Linked DNA regions of Solidesulfovibrio fructosivorans JJ]. The protein of the gene in region 2 interacts with the protein of the main gene of each other region in a pairwise test. Links are inferred from orthologs where the notes say so. Each region holds a gene or a part of one and is shown on either strand. Other genes may lie near its edges. The genes, in order: ftsH and hflK.

Region 1 (7,166 bases), on a different replicon or contig from region 2:
CTCGAGGCGGCCGGTGGTATTCTTCTTGTTTTTTTCCGTCGAATAATTCTTGCGCTTGCACTCGGTGCACTGCAACTGGATGTTGATGCGCATTTTCTACTCCACGATTTCCGAAACGACGCCGGCGCCAACGGTGCGGCCGCCTTCGCGGATGGCGAAGCGCAGGCCCTTTTCCATGGCGATGGGGGCGATCAGTTCCACGTTGAAGGTGGCGTTGTCGCCGGGCATCACCATCTCGACGCCCTCGGCCAGGGTCACGACGCCCGTGATGTCGGTCGTGCGGAAATAGAACTGGGGACGGTAGCCGGTGAAAAACGGGGTGTGGCGGCCGCCCTCTTCCTTGTTGAGAACGTAGACCTCGGCCTTGAACTTGCGGTGCGGCGTGATGGAGCCCGGCTTGGCCAGAACCTGGCCGCGCTCGACCTCGTCGCGCTTGACGCCGCGAAGGAGCACGCCGACGTTGTCGCCGGCCTGGCCCTGGTCGAGGATCTTGCGGAACATCTCGACGCCGGTGCAGGTGGTCTTGACCGTATCCTTGATGCCGATGATCGCCACTTCGTCGCCCACGGTGATGATGCCGCGCTCGACACGGCCGGTGACCACGGTGCCGCGGCCGGAGATGGAGAACACGTCCTCGATGGGCATGAGGAACGGCTTGTCCACGTCGCGCTTGGGCTCGGGGATGTACGCGTCGCAGGCGTCGAGCAGCTCGAAGATCGGCTTGGCGTCCGGGCTGTCCGGGCCTTCGGCCTCAAGGGCCTTCAGGGCCGAACCCTTGATGATCGGAATGTCGTCCCCGGGGAAGCCGTACTTGGTCAAAAGCTCGCGCACTTCGAGTTCGACCAGCTCGAGCAGTTCGGGGTCGTCGACCAGGTCGACCTTGTTCATGAAGACGACGAGCTGGGGCACGCCGACCTGACGGGCGAGCAGGATGTGCTCACGGGTCTGGGGCATGGGGCCGTCGGTTGCGGCCACCACCAGGATGCCGCCGTCCATCTGGGCGGCGCCGGTGATCATGTTCTTGATGTAGTCGGCGTGGCCCGGGCAGTCGACGTGCGCATAGTGGCGCTTGTCGGTCTCATATTCGACGTGGGCCGTGGCGATGGTGATGCCGCGTTCCTTTTCCTCGGGGGCCTTGTCGATCTGGTCGAAGGGGATGTACTCGCCAAACCCCTTGAGGCTGGCCAGGCGCGTGATGGCGGCCGTCAGCGTGGTCTTGCCGTGGTCGATGTGCCCGATGGTGCCGATGTTGACGTGCGGCTTTTTCCGCTCAAATTTCGCCTTGCCCATGTCGTCCCCCTAAGCAGCGGTTTGACTTCGGATTTTTGGGTGAATTCGGATATGGAGCCCACGACCGGATTTGAACCGGTGACCTCTTCCTTACCAAGGAAGTGCTCTACCGACTGAGCTACGTGGGCCTCTATAAAATGCGTAGGACACGGGAGGCATTGGAGCGGGAAACGAGACTCGAACTCGCAACCCTCAGCTTGGAAGGCTGATGCTCTAGCCAATTGAGCTATTCCCGCGTATGTCACACGTAGTACATGCGACAGGGCTTCCTGTCTCCTACAGCATTCGCGCGTTATGGTGGAGGGGGGTGGATTTGAACCACCGAAGGCGTACGCCGACAGATTTACAGTCTGTTCCCTTTGGCCACTCGGGAACCCCTCCGCTCTGGAGCTGGCGATGGGACTCGAACCCGCAACCTGCTGATTACAAATCAGCTGCTCTGCCAGTTGAGCTACGCCAGCGCCCAAGAGGCAATCTGTTAGCTCGGCAAAGCCGGATTGTCAAGTCTTTTTCGTTCGCTCACGGCCACATCCGCTTCAGGCGGACGCGAAGTGGGTTTATTACGCGGGTGCCCCAACCTTGGCAACAACTTTTTTTTAATTTTCCTCATTTTTTTCCGCCCGCCCCGCTCGACCCGTTTTTTGCGCCACGCGTTGCAAAGAAACGCGAATTTCCGTAGAAGCCGTAACGATAAAAACCGAATCTCAACCTACCAGCCATCGAGTCCTCTGTGAAGAACATGGAAAAACATCATCGATTTTCCCTTTGGTACGTGCTCATCGCCATCTGGGGCGTTTTGCTCCTCAACAACTTCATCGTCACCACCTACGGTCCGAAAAACCTGCCCTACTCCGAGTTCCTGAAGAAACTCCAGGCCGGGGACATCACCGAAGTCTCCATCACAGGCGACGTCATCGAAGGAACCATGAAGGTGCCGGACGCCGCGACCAAGGAGCCCAAGGACGAGGAGTTCGTCACCCGCCGGGTCGCCCAGGACCTGTCCAACGAACTGGCCAAGTACAACGTCCATTTCCGGGCCCAGCCCGAATCCACCTTTCTGCGCGACATCCTGTCCTGGATCATCCCCATCATGATCTTCTTCGGCATCTGGTATTTCCTCATGCAGCGCCTGAACCCGGGGGCCGGCGTCATGGCCTTCGGCAAGAACAAGGCCCGCGTCTACGCCGAGAAGGATCTCTCCACCCGCTTCGCCGACGTGGCCGGTTGCGACGAGGCCAAGGCCGAACTCGTGGAGATCGTCGATTACCTGAAGACCCCGGACCGCTTCCGGCGGCTCGGCGGCGAAATGCCCAAGGGCGTGCTGCTCATCGGCCCGCCGGGCACGGGCAAGACGCTGCTTGCCCGGGCCGTGGCCGGCGAGGCCGGGGTGCCGTTTTTTTCCATCTCCGGCTCGGAATTCGTGGAAATGTTCGTGGGCGTTGGCGCGGCCCGGGTCCGCGAGCTGTTCGTCCAGGCCAAGGAAAAGGCCCCATGCATCATCTTCATCGACGAGCTCGACGCCATCGGCAAATCCCGGGCCGGGGCCATCGTCGGGGGACATGACGAGCGGGAGCAGACCCTAAACCAGCTGCTCGTCGAGATGGACGGCTTCGACCCGCGCGTGGGGGTTATCATCATGGCCGCCACCAACCGGCCCGAGACCCTCGATCCGGCGCTTTTGCGGGCCGGGCGCTTCGACCGGCAGGTGCTGGTGGACAAGCCGGACGTGGCCGGACGCGAGGCCATCCTGCGCGTGCACGCGGCCAAGGTCATCCTGGGCCCCGAAGTGGACCTCTCGGTCATCGCCCGCAAGACGCCGGGTTTTTCCGGGGCCGATCTGGCCAACGCCATCAACGAGGCGGCCTTGCTCGCCGCGCGCAAGGACAAGGACGCTGTGGGCATGGCCGACCTGGAAGAGGCCGTGGACCGCATCATGGGCGGCCTGGAAAAGAAAAACCGCGTCATCAATCCCAAGGAAAAACAGGTGGTGGCCTACCACGAGGCCGGCCACGCCGTGGTCGCCACCTTCACGCCCGGGGCCGACGAGGTGCACAAGATTTCCATCGTGCCGCGCGGCATCGGGGCGCTCGGCTGGACGCAGCAACTCCCGACCGAGGACCGCTACCTCATGTCGCAGACGGAGTTGCTCGGCAAAATCGACGTGCTGCTCGGCGGGCGGGGGGCCGAGCGCCTCATCTTCGGCGACATCTCCACCGGGGCGCACAACGACCTGCAACGGGCGACGGACATCGCCCGGGCCATGGTGGCGGAATACGGCATGGGCAGGACCCTCGGTCCGGCCACCTTTCCGCGCCAGAACCGGCCGGTTTTTCTGGGTGCGGAACAGAGCGGGCTGGCCGGACGGGAATATTCCGAAGCCACGGCGGCCAAGCTCGACGCCGAGATCAAGGAGATCCTGGAAGCGTCGCAGGAGCGCGTGGCCGAGCTTTTGGCCGACAAGAAGGAGCTTTTGGAAAACATCGCCCAGACGCTTTTGGAAACGGAAACCATCGACGAGGCGCGGTTCAAGGCCCTGGTGGAGGCGGCCGGAGGAGGCCCCAAGGTGTAGTCCCTTCCTCTCGGACGATGAAAAAGGCGGGCTTTCCTCTCCTTCGGGTTGGGGAAAGCCCGCCTTTCACGTTTTAAGCCGCTTGCGAAGGGCCTGGACAAACCGTCTCCCGCGCGTGCTGGGCCGACAGCGCGGGGACGCGACCGGACGCGGACGGCCCTTACGGCGTTTCCGGCGGCGTCGAGGCTGGCGGCGTCGCGGCCGGCGGATTGCCGGCCTGGGGCGCACCCGATGCCCCCGGTTCCTTGTTTTGCAGCAACATCATTTTTTCGGCACTGCCCACGCTTGAACCAAAGAAATATTGCACGACGGAGGTAAACGCGGCAATCAGGGCGCCAATCAACAGGGCAAGCTGTTCCTTTGCCTGGGGAGTCCCCAGCGGTCCCGAAGGCTCGTACCAATACTGGGCAATAAGAACGCCGAAAAAACCTGCCACGATAAGGATGGACAGCGTCCATTTTGCATAGATATTTATTTTTTTCAGCGATCTAAAGTCTTGCGCATTGATGCTGTCCAATTCGCTTTGCGGCCCGCAGGCGTTCGCTTCCTTCACGACGGCCAGTCGGCTCAGCTGGTGCCTGAAGGCTTCTTCCGCGGCCTTTATCTTGTCGACGTTGGCCGCATCGGAGACGGGCTCGACCAGCTTGTCCAGGTCGCCCGCAACACCGAGAGCTTTGCCCAGGGCCTCCAACCCGGCTTTCCGTAGCGGAGCATTTTGGGCATCGCAAAGGCACGCGGCAAGAACCGGGGATTGGCTTCGAATTTTCTCGGCGATACTTTCACACGTCGCTCCCATAGCGCCTCCTTGGGCCGGCCCAAGCACGGCCCTTGGCGAAACTATGCCACAACACGTATTTGGTGGACAATACCATATTGCGATTATCCGAAGAAAATTCCCCCTCAAAAGACGCAACCGCCGCTTGCGCGTCACCGCTCCCCTGCGCCGGCGCGCACGAACAGCAGGCTGCCCCGGCCGCGACGGACCAGACGCCAGCCGGGATCGGCGGCCAGGGCGGCGATGACCGGATCGTGGATACTTAAAAGAATCACGTCCGGCGGGTAGGCCTCGAGGAAATCACGCCAGCCCGGCCCGGCATTGATGAAACGGAAATAGGCCTCGTGGACCGGACGCGGGTAGACCGTCTCGTAGCGGCCGTCCATGGCCACCTTGACCGCCGGATACTCGTTCCAGGACAACCACTCGCCCCAGTTGAAATGGGCCAGCACGTTGCCGCGCAGGCGACCGTGCTCCCGCAGCCATTCCACCGCCCCCACGGGATAGGAAAAATCCCCCGCTCCCGGCGCGTCGCAGTCCGGGGCGGTGATGCGCCAGGGCGTCGCCAGCACGAAGTTGACGGCAAGCGCCGCCACAAACCCTCCAAGAGCCACGGGCAGCCAGCGATACCGCTTCGCCAGCCTGGAAAGGGCCGGGCCGGCCTCGATCCCCTTGCCGTCGGCGAAAATCGACGGGAGCAGCGCGGCAAAGGCCAGAATGAAAAAAATCTGGTGGCGCAAATGCCCCATGGCCATCCAGGCCGTCACCCCGAGGACCAGCAAGTCCGTCAGGTCGCGGTGGCGGCGTTTGACCAGGAAAAACGCGGTCAACCCGGCCATGCCCAGCAATATCCAGGCGTTAACGGCCAGCCTGCCCAGTCCGATCGCCCGCCAGACCGAGGCCCACTCGGCCACGTCCGGCCGGGGAAGCCGTATGGCCGCGAGCAGATAGGTCCAATAATCGAGCCCGTACGGGTTCACCAGCGTCACCAGGGCGCAGGCGAGTCCGCAGGCGGCCAAAGGGAAAACGCCGCGCCGCCGTTGCAGCGCCCCGGCCGCGTACAGCCCGACCAGCCCGAGCCCGGCCAGAAAGCCGCCGTGGAGATTGGCCCAGACGAGCATCATAAGCGGCAGCCACCCAAGCCGCTTCCACTTCCCGTCCGCGCGAAAGGCCTCCAGCCGCCACAGGAACACGGCGAAGAACAGGTAAGTGAAAATCTGCGCCCGGGCCGGGGCGAACCCGATCACCAGCAGCTCGCCGGCAACGAAGCAGAAAAGACCACTCGTGACGGCATCGGCCCGCCGGACCCGCGAGGCGGCGAAAACGCCCAGGCAGACCCCGGCCGCGGCGAGGTAGCGCAGGGCCTGGATGCCGGCCATGCCGCAGGCGGTCAAAAGCGGATAGTAGACGACCCCGGTCAGCCACTCGTGGTAGACCCACGGGGTCAGCGTCGGGGTGTAGGCAAAGACGTCTTTATAAGGGAAGCCCTGCCGCCAGAAGAGACGGCCGAAGGCGAGGTAGCCCCAGAGGTCGAAGTCGGCGGCGGTGATGGCCAACCTGCCCGCCACCAGCAGCGCCGGCACGGCCACGGCAAGGGCAAGCAGGATTTTCTCCCTGGTGGATCGCGGCGGCATGGGACCTCACTTTCCCGGCCCGGACCGGACCGTTGCTTGATATATCCGGTCCTAGCTTACGGGTCCGTAGTGAGGCAACACGCCGCATCCCGCTCAGGCGGGCTTTCGCCCCTCCACCACCCGGTCATGGCCGGCCAGATCGCGGCGCACGGCCACATCCGCGAAACCGGCCTCGGCCAGGACAGCGGCGGCAGCCGGGCCCTGCTCCCAGCCGATTTCGACGAGCAGCCAGCCGCCCGGGGCCAGCCGGTCAAAGGCGGTTCGCGCCACCACCGGCACGGCCTCGAGCCCGCTTTCGCCGGGCACCAGCGCGCCTTGCGGCTCGAAATCGCGCACCTCGAAGGAACAGGCCCGGTACTCGGCCGCGCTCACGTACGGCGGGTTGGACACGACAAGCCCGTACCCTCCTTGGCGCACCGGCAGGGCGGCAAAATCCGCCTCCACGAAATCGAGCCGGCCGTCCACGCCATGGCGCGCGGCATTGCCCCGGGCAACCGTCAGCGCCCCGGCGCTTCTATCCAAAGCCACGCCGGTTGCGAGGGGCCATTTGACGGCCAGGGTCACGGCCAGACAGCCCGAGCCCGTGCCGAGATCGGCCAGGCTCCCCGGCCCGTCGCCCGGGAACAGCTCCAGAGCGTGCTCGACAATGCCCTCGGTCTCCGGGCGCGGGATGAGGGTGTCGGGCGAGACGGCAAAAGAGAGACCGTAGAATTCGCGCTCGCCGAGCAGATAGGCCACGGGCTCGCCCTGGCCGCGCCGGGCGACAAGGGGCCGGTAGGCGTCCAGTTCGGCCTCGATCAAGGGACGGTCCATGGCCAGAATCAGCCCCAGCCGGTCCAGTCCCAGCGCATGGGCGAGGAGGAGCTGGGCCGAGAGCCGGGGCGCATCCACGCCCTTT
Region 2 (7,029 bases):
GAAAAAGGGCCGCTTCCGAGGAAGCGGCCCTTTTCTTGTCGTCTCGGGCGATGCTCGCGGTGTTCGGCGATCAGGCCCCGGCCGTCTCTTCGGGAACGGCCCGGGCCGGCGCGCCGGTGCGCGGCTTCAGTCCCGAGCCCAGATCCAGCAGGATGGGGCTGGCCACGAAGATCGAGGAATAGGTGCCGGCCAGGATGCCGATGAGCATGGCCAGGGCGAAGTCGTGGATGACCGCGCCGCCGAAGAAGTACAGGCAGGCCACGGTGATGAGCGTGGTCCCGGCGGTCAGGATGGTGCGCGAAAGCGTCTCGTTGATGCTGATGTTGATGACCTGCTCGAAGGGCAGGGTCTTGCCCACGTTGCGGTTCTTTTCCCGGATCCGGTCGTAGACGATGATGGTGTCGTTGAGCGAATAACCGAGGATGGTCAAAAGCGCCGCCACGATGGTCAGGTCGAATTCCTTGTCCAGAAGCGAAAAGAGGCCGATGGTGATCAGGGCATCGTGCAAGTCGGCCACCACCGCCCCCAGGGCGTATTTGAGCCGTAGCACGTAGCACAGGGCCATGGTGATGATCATGGCCGCGACGATCAGCCACACCGTGGACGCGCCGAAAAGCTTGAGCACGTAAATGCCGCCGGCAAGTCCCGCCGCCATCATGCCCGCCGCCATCCAGCGCTTCTCGAACCGGCCGGAAATATAAATGGCGATCAGCAGCACCGAATAAAAGATGGCTTCCAGGGCCTTGCCGCGTAGGTCCGCGCCGACCTTGGGGCCGACCATCTCCAGGCGCTGGACGTCGAGTCCCGCGTTCGGAAAAGCCTTGCCCAGGGCCGTTTCCACGGCGGTTCGCACGTTTTCCTGGTTGATGTCCTGGTCCGAGGCCCGGATGAGGTACTCGTTGGCCTCGGCCTGGCCGAAGCGCTGCACGGCCACATTGGAAAGCCCGGCCGCGTCCGCGGCCTTGGTCAGTTCGGCCACGTCCATGGCCTTGGCGAAACGGACCTGAATGGACAGGCCGCCGGCGAAATCGACGCCATAGCGCGGTCCGCCCTTGACGGCCAGGGACACGAAACCGGCCACGATCACGGCGGCCGAGACCAGATAGGCCAGCTTGCGGTACTTGAGAAAATTGATTTTCGTGCCGGGCCGGATCAGCTCCAGAACCATCGTCTCCCCCTTCGGGTGTTGCGGGATTGCCGGGCTATTGGACGCACGGCGGCATGACGCCCGTGCCTTCGGGCGCACAGGCGTCGCACCTTCCGCCAAATGCGCGCGCCTTGTCAAGCCTGCCCGGCGGATGGCGGGCGGGCCCCAAGGGCGCGCGGGCGCGCGACGTGGCTACTCGCCGGATGCCATGGGCACGGGGGTCAGTCCCCGAAACTCCAAAGCGCGGGATTTGAGCGGTTCGGGATGGCGCGGGTCCATGGTCCTTGTCGCCGTGTCGGCAAAAAGGCTTCTGGCCAACAAGCGACTTCCCGGGGAACTCAACTCATGGGCTTGAATGCACAAAAAGGCGAAAAGCACTGCAAACAAGACAAGACGCAAGACATCAGACATCCAGGGACTCCTTGTTCGCTGTTTTGCCCGGCAACCCCTCCCGGTTGCAAGGCTGGCGCGGTGTCCGCAGGCATAAACGATACAAGCAATTTGTTTTCCGGTAGCACAATACACAGAGAATGCAACCGGCGTCATGCGATTGAAACATGGAGCGGGGGCGGACCGCTACGGCCCGCCCCGCCTGTCATCGGGACGCGTTATCCCGGCGCCGATGACACCCTTGCCGCACATTTTTTTTAAAAAAATACGCAGGTATTTTTCGGGACGACGTCACCGCCAATACTTGAGAAAAGGACTTTGGGGCGTCAAGACCAGGCGCGTGTCCTTGGAGAGCCCGTTGCGATAGGCCTCCAGACTGCGGCTGAAGGAGAAGAACTCCGGGTCCTTTCCCACGGCCTCGGCCCAGACCGACGTCGCCGCGGCATCGCCCTCGCCGCGCAGCACCTGGGCCTGACGCTCGGCTTCGGCCAAAATCACGGTGCGGTCCTTGTTCGCGGCGGACTTGATCTTTTCCATCTCCTCGTAGCCTTCGGAGCGGTAGAGCTTGGCTTGGCGCTCACGCTCGGCCCGCATGCGGCCGTAGATGGCCTGGGCGTTTTCCGGCGGCAGGTCGGTGCGCTTGATGCGCACGTCCACCACCTGGATGCCGTAGGGCGCGAGCAGCTCCGTGGACTTCTTGGTCACCTCGGCCATGATCGAGGCCCGTTTTTCCGAGACCACGTCCTGCAAGGTGTACTGCCCGAGCGCCACGCGCACCTCGGCGTAGATGATGTCGTCGAGGCGGGCATGGGCCCGGCCCACGGTGCGAAGCGTCCGGTAAAAAAGCAGGGGATCGGTGATGCGCCAGCGGGCGTAGTTGTCCACCACGAGGTTTTTCTTGTCCAAGGTGAGGACCTCGGCCGCCTTGGCGTCGTATTGGAGAAGCCTCGCATCGAAAAAGACCACGTTTTGCACAAAGGGGATCTTGGCGTGCAGCCCGGGCTCCTTGGTGTCGCCCGTCGGTTTGCCGAGTTGCAGCACGATGGCCGTTTCGGTCTGGTCCACCTCGTAGACCGTCTGAAAGACGGCCAAGAGCGCGATAAAGGCCACCACGGCGGTGATGATCAGGGAATTTTTCACGGACGGCCTCCCTTGGCCGCCGGGGCCGGTTGGGGCGTCGCCTTGGACGCCTGGGCGGCCCGAGCCGCCGCGCCGCCGGCCTGGGGCAACGCCCCGAGCGGCAGGTAGGGCAGGACCTTGCCGGCCGCGTCGCTGCCGAGAATGATCTTCTCCACGCCGGGGCTGTCGAAAACGCTTTCCATGGTCTCGATATACAGGCGCTCGCGCGTGACGTCCTTGGCCTTTTCGTAGGCGTCGCGCAGGGCCGCGAAACGGTCCGCGCCGCCCTTGGCCCGGCGGATCGTCTGTTCCTTGTAGGCGGCGGCCTCGTTGATGATGCCCGCCGCCCGGCCCCGGGCCTTGGGCAGGATGTCGTTGGAGTAGGCGTCGGCCTCGTTTATGAGCCGGCTTTTGTCCTCGCGGGCGCTGGCCACGTCCTTGAAGGCGTCGACCACCTCGCGGGGCGGGTGCACGTCCTGGAGCTGCACGGCCGTCACTTCGATGCCGGAATCGTAGCGGTCGAGCATATACTGGAGAAGATCCTTGGTGTCGGCCTGCACCTTGAGCTTGCCCGAGGTCAAAACGGAGTCGATCTTGGCCTTGCCCATGACCTCGCGCATGGCCGCCTCGGCCGCGCTTTTGAGCGTCTCGTCGGGCTGGGCGATCTTGAAGAGGTAATCCACGGGGTTGCCGATCTGGTATTGCACGCTGAACTGCACGTCCACGATGTTCTCGTCGCCCGTGAGCATGAGCGACTCCTCGGGCACGCGCCGGTTCTGCAACGATTCGCCCTGGCGGCCGTAGACGGAGCGGAAGCCGATCTCCACCCGGCGCACCTGCGAAACCTTCGGGGTCTTTACGGTTTCGACGGGAAACGGTAAGTGATAATGCGGTCCGGGACCGGTTGTGTAGGCATAGGCGCCGAAACGCTGGACCACGCCGGCCTCGTCGGGTTCGACGATATAGATGCCGCTGGCGATCCATAAAATCGCCACGACAATGATGACGATTTTCGGCCCGCCGGGGAGCCGTTCCCGCAGAGCGGAAAATTTCTTGCCCAGGTCCTCGCCGACGCGGCCCGGGTCAGGCATCTGCGACCCGTAACGGCGTTTTTGCTCCGTGAGCTTGTCCCAATCCCAGTTCATTCAAGGCGGCATAGGAGAGATGGGGGGGAAGGTCAAGGGACGCCCGCCGTGTCCCCCGTTTCGCCGAACGCGCCAGGAGGTACTATGAAGCCAGTGTCGCCCGGGGTTTTCCGGGCCTACGACATCCGGGGCATCGTGGATGTGGATTTCGACCCGGACTGGGTGGAACTGCTCGGCCGCGCGGCCGGCACGTTTTTCGCGCGCCGGGGGCAGATGCGCGCCGTGCTCGGCCACGACTGCCGTCTGACCTCGCCCGAGTACCAGGCCCGCCTGGCCGCCGGGCTCGTCGCCTGCGGCATCGACGTGACCTGTCTCGGCATGGTGCCGACCCCGGTGTTCTACTACGGGGTCAAGGCCCTGGCCCGCAGGGCCGGCATCATGGTCACGGCCAGCCACAACCCGCCGGAGTTCAACGGCTTCAAGATATGGTCCGGCGAGACCACCATCCATACCGACGCCATCCGGGAGATCTACGACATCATGGCCGCCGGCGAATTCGCTAAGGGTTCGGGCGTGGTCTGCGAACACAACATCAAACCGTCGTACGTCGAGCATGTCTCCGAGCAGATGGTGCTGTCCCGGCCGGTGACGGTGGTCGTCGACGGCGGCAACGGAGCCGGCGGGCTCATCTGCGCCGAGGTGCTGCGCCAGTGCGGGGCCAATGCCATCCCGCTCTACTGCGAACCGGACGGCCGGTTTCCCAACCACCATCCCGATCCGGTGATCCTGGAAAATGTGGCCGACCTGGCGGCGCGGGTCGTGGCCGAAGGCGCGGATTTCGGGGTCGGGCTCGACGGCGACGCCGACCGCATCGGCGTGGTGGACGAGTCCGGCAAGTTGCTCTACGGCGACCAGGTGCTGGCCATCTATGCCCGGGGGGTGCTGGCCACGCATCCGGGGGCCACGGTCATCGGCGAGGTCAAATGCAGCCATCTGCTTTATAAGGATATCGCCGCCCATGGCGGGGAGCCGATCATGGCCGCCACGGGCCATTCGCTGATCAAGTCGCGCATGAAGGAAACGGATGCCACCCTTGCCGGCGAGATGAGCGGGCATATGTTTTTCGCCGACCGCTACTACGGCTTCGACGACGCCATTTACGCCGCCGCCCGGCTGGCCGAGATCGTGGCCGCCTCGGACGCGCCGCTCGGGCGGATGCTCGCCGACTGGCCGGAGACGGTCAACACGCCGGAAATCCGCATGGACTGCCCGGACGCCATCAAGTTCAAGGTGGTGGAAAAGGCGCGTGACTTTTTTAAAGGCCGCTACGACGTCATCGACGTGGACGGGGTGCGCCTGACCTTTCCCGACGGCTGGGGCCTTTTGCGCGCGTCCAACACCCAGCCGGTGCTGGTGCTGCGCTTCGAGGCCGAAACGCCGGAACGTCTGGCGGCAATCCGCCGTATCATCGAAGAACCCGTGGCCGGCTGGATCGCCGAGCTTGGCGGTTAGGGGGAGAGGGAAAGACGATGCGAGAGGGGAAACCCTTTTGCAAAGGGTTCTCCCCTCTCGCGCTCTCCCCTTCCTAAACCTTTTACCTTTTGTAAGGTCAGACTTTTTTTCAGGATATCATTCCCTATTTGGTGTATGGGAAAGCATCTGAAAAGGGAAAAAGGCCACAGGCTCACCGGCAAGGAGGAGACCATGCGCCAAGCCGTGCTGACTATTTTGTTCGTCCTGGCGACCGTCATTCCGGCCGCCGCCCAGGATTTCCGCCCCAACCAGGCCCTTGGCGACATGCTCTCCAAGAAGTCCTACATCGCCCAGCCGAACAATGCCGGCGGGAAAAACATCCTGGACAACAGCTGCATCTTCAAGGACAGCTTCGCCCTTTCGCCCTCCGAGCCCCTGGACGAGGCCTGCAACATCCCGGCCGCCGTGGCCAAGTTCACGACCCAATACGGCCAGCCGGCCTCCACCGCCCCGGCCCCAGGCGGCAAGACCATGCTCGAGTACTTTCTCCTGTATAACAACAACAGCTACCACGTGAAAATCTTCCTCGGCTGCTCCGGCGCCAAGACCGAATTTTTCGCCATGGTCGAGTGCAAGGTGGAGCGGAACCGGGCCAAGCCCGGGCCGCCCAAGGACAAGAGGTCGTTCTGGAAGAAGATCTCGCCGTTTTGATTTTTCTGCGCGTCCGCGACCGGCGGGATGTTCGAAGCGCCGCCCCGATTTGCCCCTTCCCCCCGTTTCGGGCACTATGACGGCAAAATCGACCCCCCGGATACAACGCATGCGCATATTCAAGTGGCTTTTTCTCCTGGCCGTCATCGCCGGGGCCGGGCTTTTCGCCTGGAAACACTACACCAAGAAAGCCGAACCGCCCCGCGTGCTGGCCACGGCCGAAGCCAAAATCGGCGACGTGCGCAAGGTCCTCGAGGCGACCGGCATCATCAAGGCCCAGGTCGGGGCCATCGTCAAAATCGGCGCCCGGGCCACCGGCACCATCAAGGAAATGAACGTCAAGGTCGGCGACGAGGTGCACAAAGGGCAGCTCATCGCCGTCATCGACGACCGGGAACTGCGCGCCGGCCTGGCCGAGGCCGAAGCCAAGCTCGAACGCGCCAGCGCCGAACTGGGGCAGGTCGAAGCCGTCTACCCCAAACGCATCGCCGAGGCCCAGGCCGAACAGCGCCTGTCCGAGGCCAAGAGCGAATACGCCGCCAGCAACCACAAGCGCCAGCAACAGCTTTTCAACAAGGAACTCATCGCCCGCGACGTGCTCGAGGCCGCCCGGCGCGACGCCCTGGTCGGGCACAACGAAGTCCTGGCCAAACAGGCCTCCCTGGTGCGCCTGACCACCGAATTCGACAAGGAACGCCTCAAGGCCCAAAAAGCCAAGGAAGAGGCGCAAGCCGTCATCGACTCCATCAAGACCAAGATTTCCTACACCCGCATCGTCAGCCCCATCAACGGGGTGGTGGCTTTCGTCACCTCCCAGGCCGGCGAGACCGTGGTGGCCGGGTTGCAGGTGGCCAACCTCATCACCGTGCTCGACCCCACGCGCCTGGAAATGTGGATCTACGTGGACGAGACCGACGTCGGCCAAGTCAAACCCGGCATGCCCGTGGAGTTTCGGGTCGACGCCTACCCGGCCACCACCTTCAAGGGCAGCGTGAACCAGATCTACCCCCAGCCGGAAATCCGCGACAACATCGTCTATTATCAGGCCCTGGTGCGCCTGGACACCAAGGAGTCGATGCGGCTGCGTCCGGAAATGACCACCCA

What was found.
Region 1: the proteins of hflK (region 2) and ftsH interact in binary tests that used the Escherichia coli proteins (3 or more experiments, as listed by UniProt). The link is inferred for Solidesulfovibrio fructosivorans JJ] from one-to-one orthologs.

What each region holds. Positions count from the first base shown.
Region 1 is NZ_AECZ01000016.1:103,254-110,419, forward strand. Bases 1,491-4,444 are described here. They hold ftsH (ATP-dependent zinc metalloprotease FtsH), read left to right. Parts: upstream 1,491-2,029; coding sequence 2,030-3,859; downstream 3,860-4,444. Other genes in these bases: DESFRDRAFT_RS12535 (hypothetical protein), read right to left, coding at 4,020-4,444. In the rest of the region: rpmG (50S ribosomal protein L33), read right to left, coding at 1-93; tuf (elongation factor Tu), read right to left, coding at 97-1,290; more of DESFRDRAFT_RS12535, read right to left, coding at 4,445-4,655; DESFRDRAFT_RS12540 (hypothetical protein), read right to left, coding at 4,787-6,268; prmC (peptide chain release factor N(5)-glutamine methyltransferase), read right to left, coding at 6,362-7,166. UniProt on the Escherichia coli protein: Acts as a processive, ATP-dependent zinc metallopeptidase for both cytoplasmic and membrane proteins. Plays a role in the quality control of integral membrane proteins.
Region 2 is NZ_AECZ01000046.1:2,162-9,190, forward strand. The notes cover bases 1,738-4,554. They hold hflK (FtsH protease activity modulator HflK), read right to left. Parts: upstream 3,802-4,554; coding sequence 2,674-3,801; downstream 1,738-2,673. Other genes in these bases: hflC (protease modulator HflC), read right to left, coding at 1,829-2,677; DESFRDRAFT_RS19070 (phosphomannomutase/phosphoglucomutase), read left to right, coding at 3,886-4,554. Also shown: protein translocase subunit SecF, read right to left, coding at 71-1,168; DESFRDRAFT_RS23170 (hypothetical protein), read right to left, coding at 1,340-1,468; more of DESFRDRAFT_RS19070, read left to right, coding at 4,555-5,253; DESFRDRAFT_RS19075 (hypothetical protein), read left to right, coding at 5,446-5,925; DESFRDRAFT_RS19080 (efflux RND transporter periplasmic adaptor subunit), read left to right, coding at 6,035-7,029.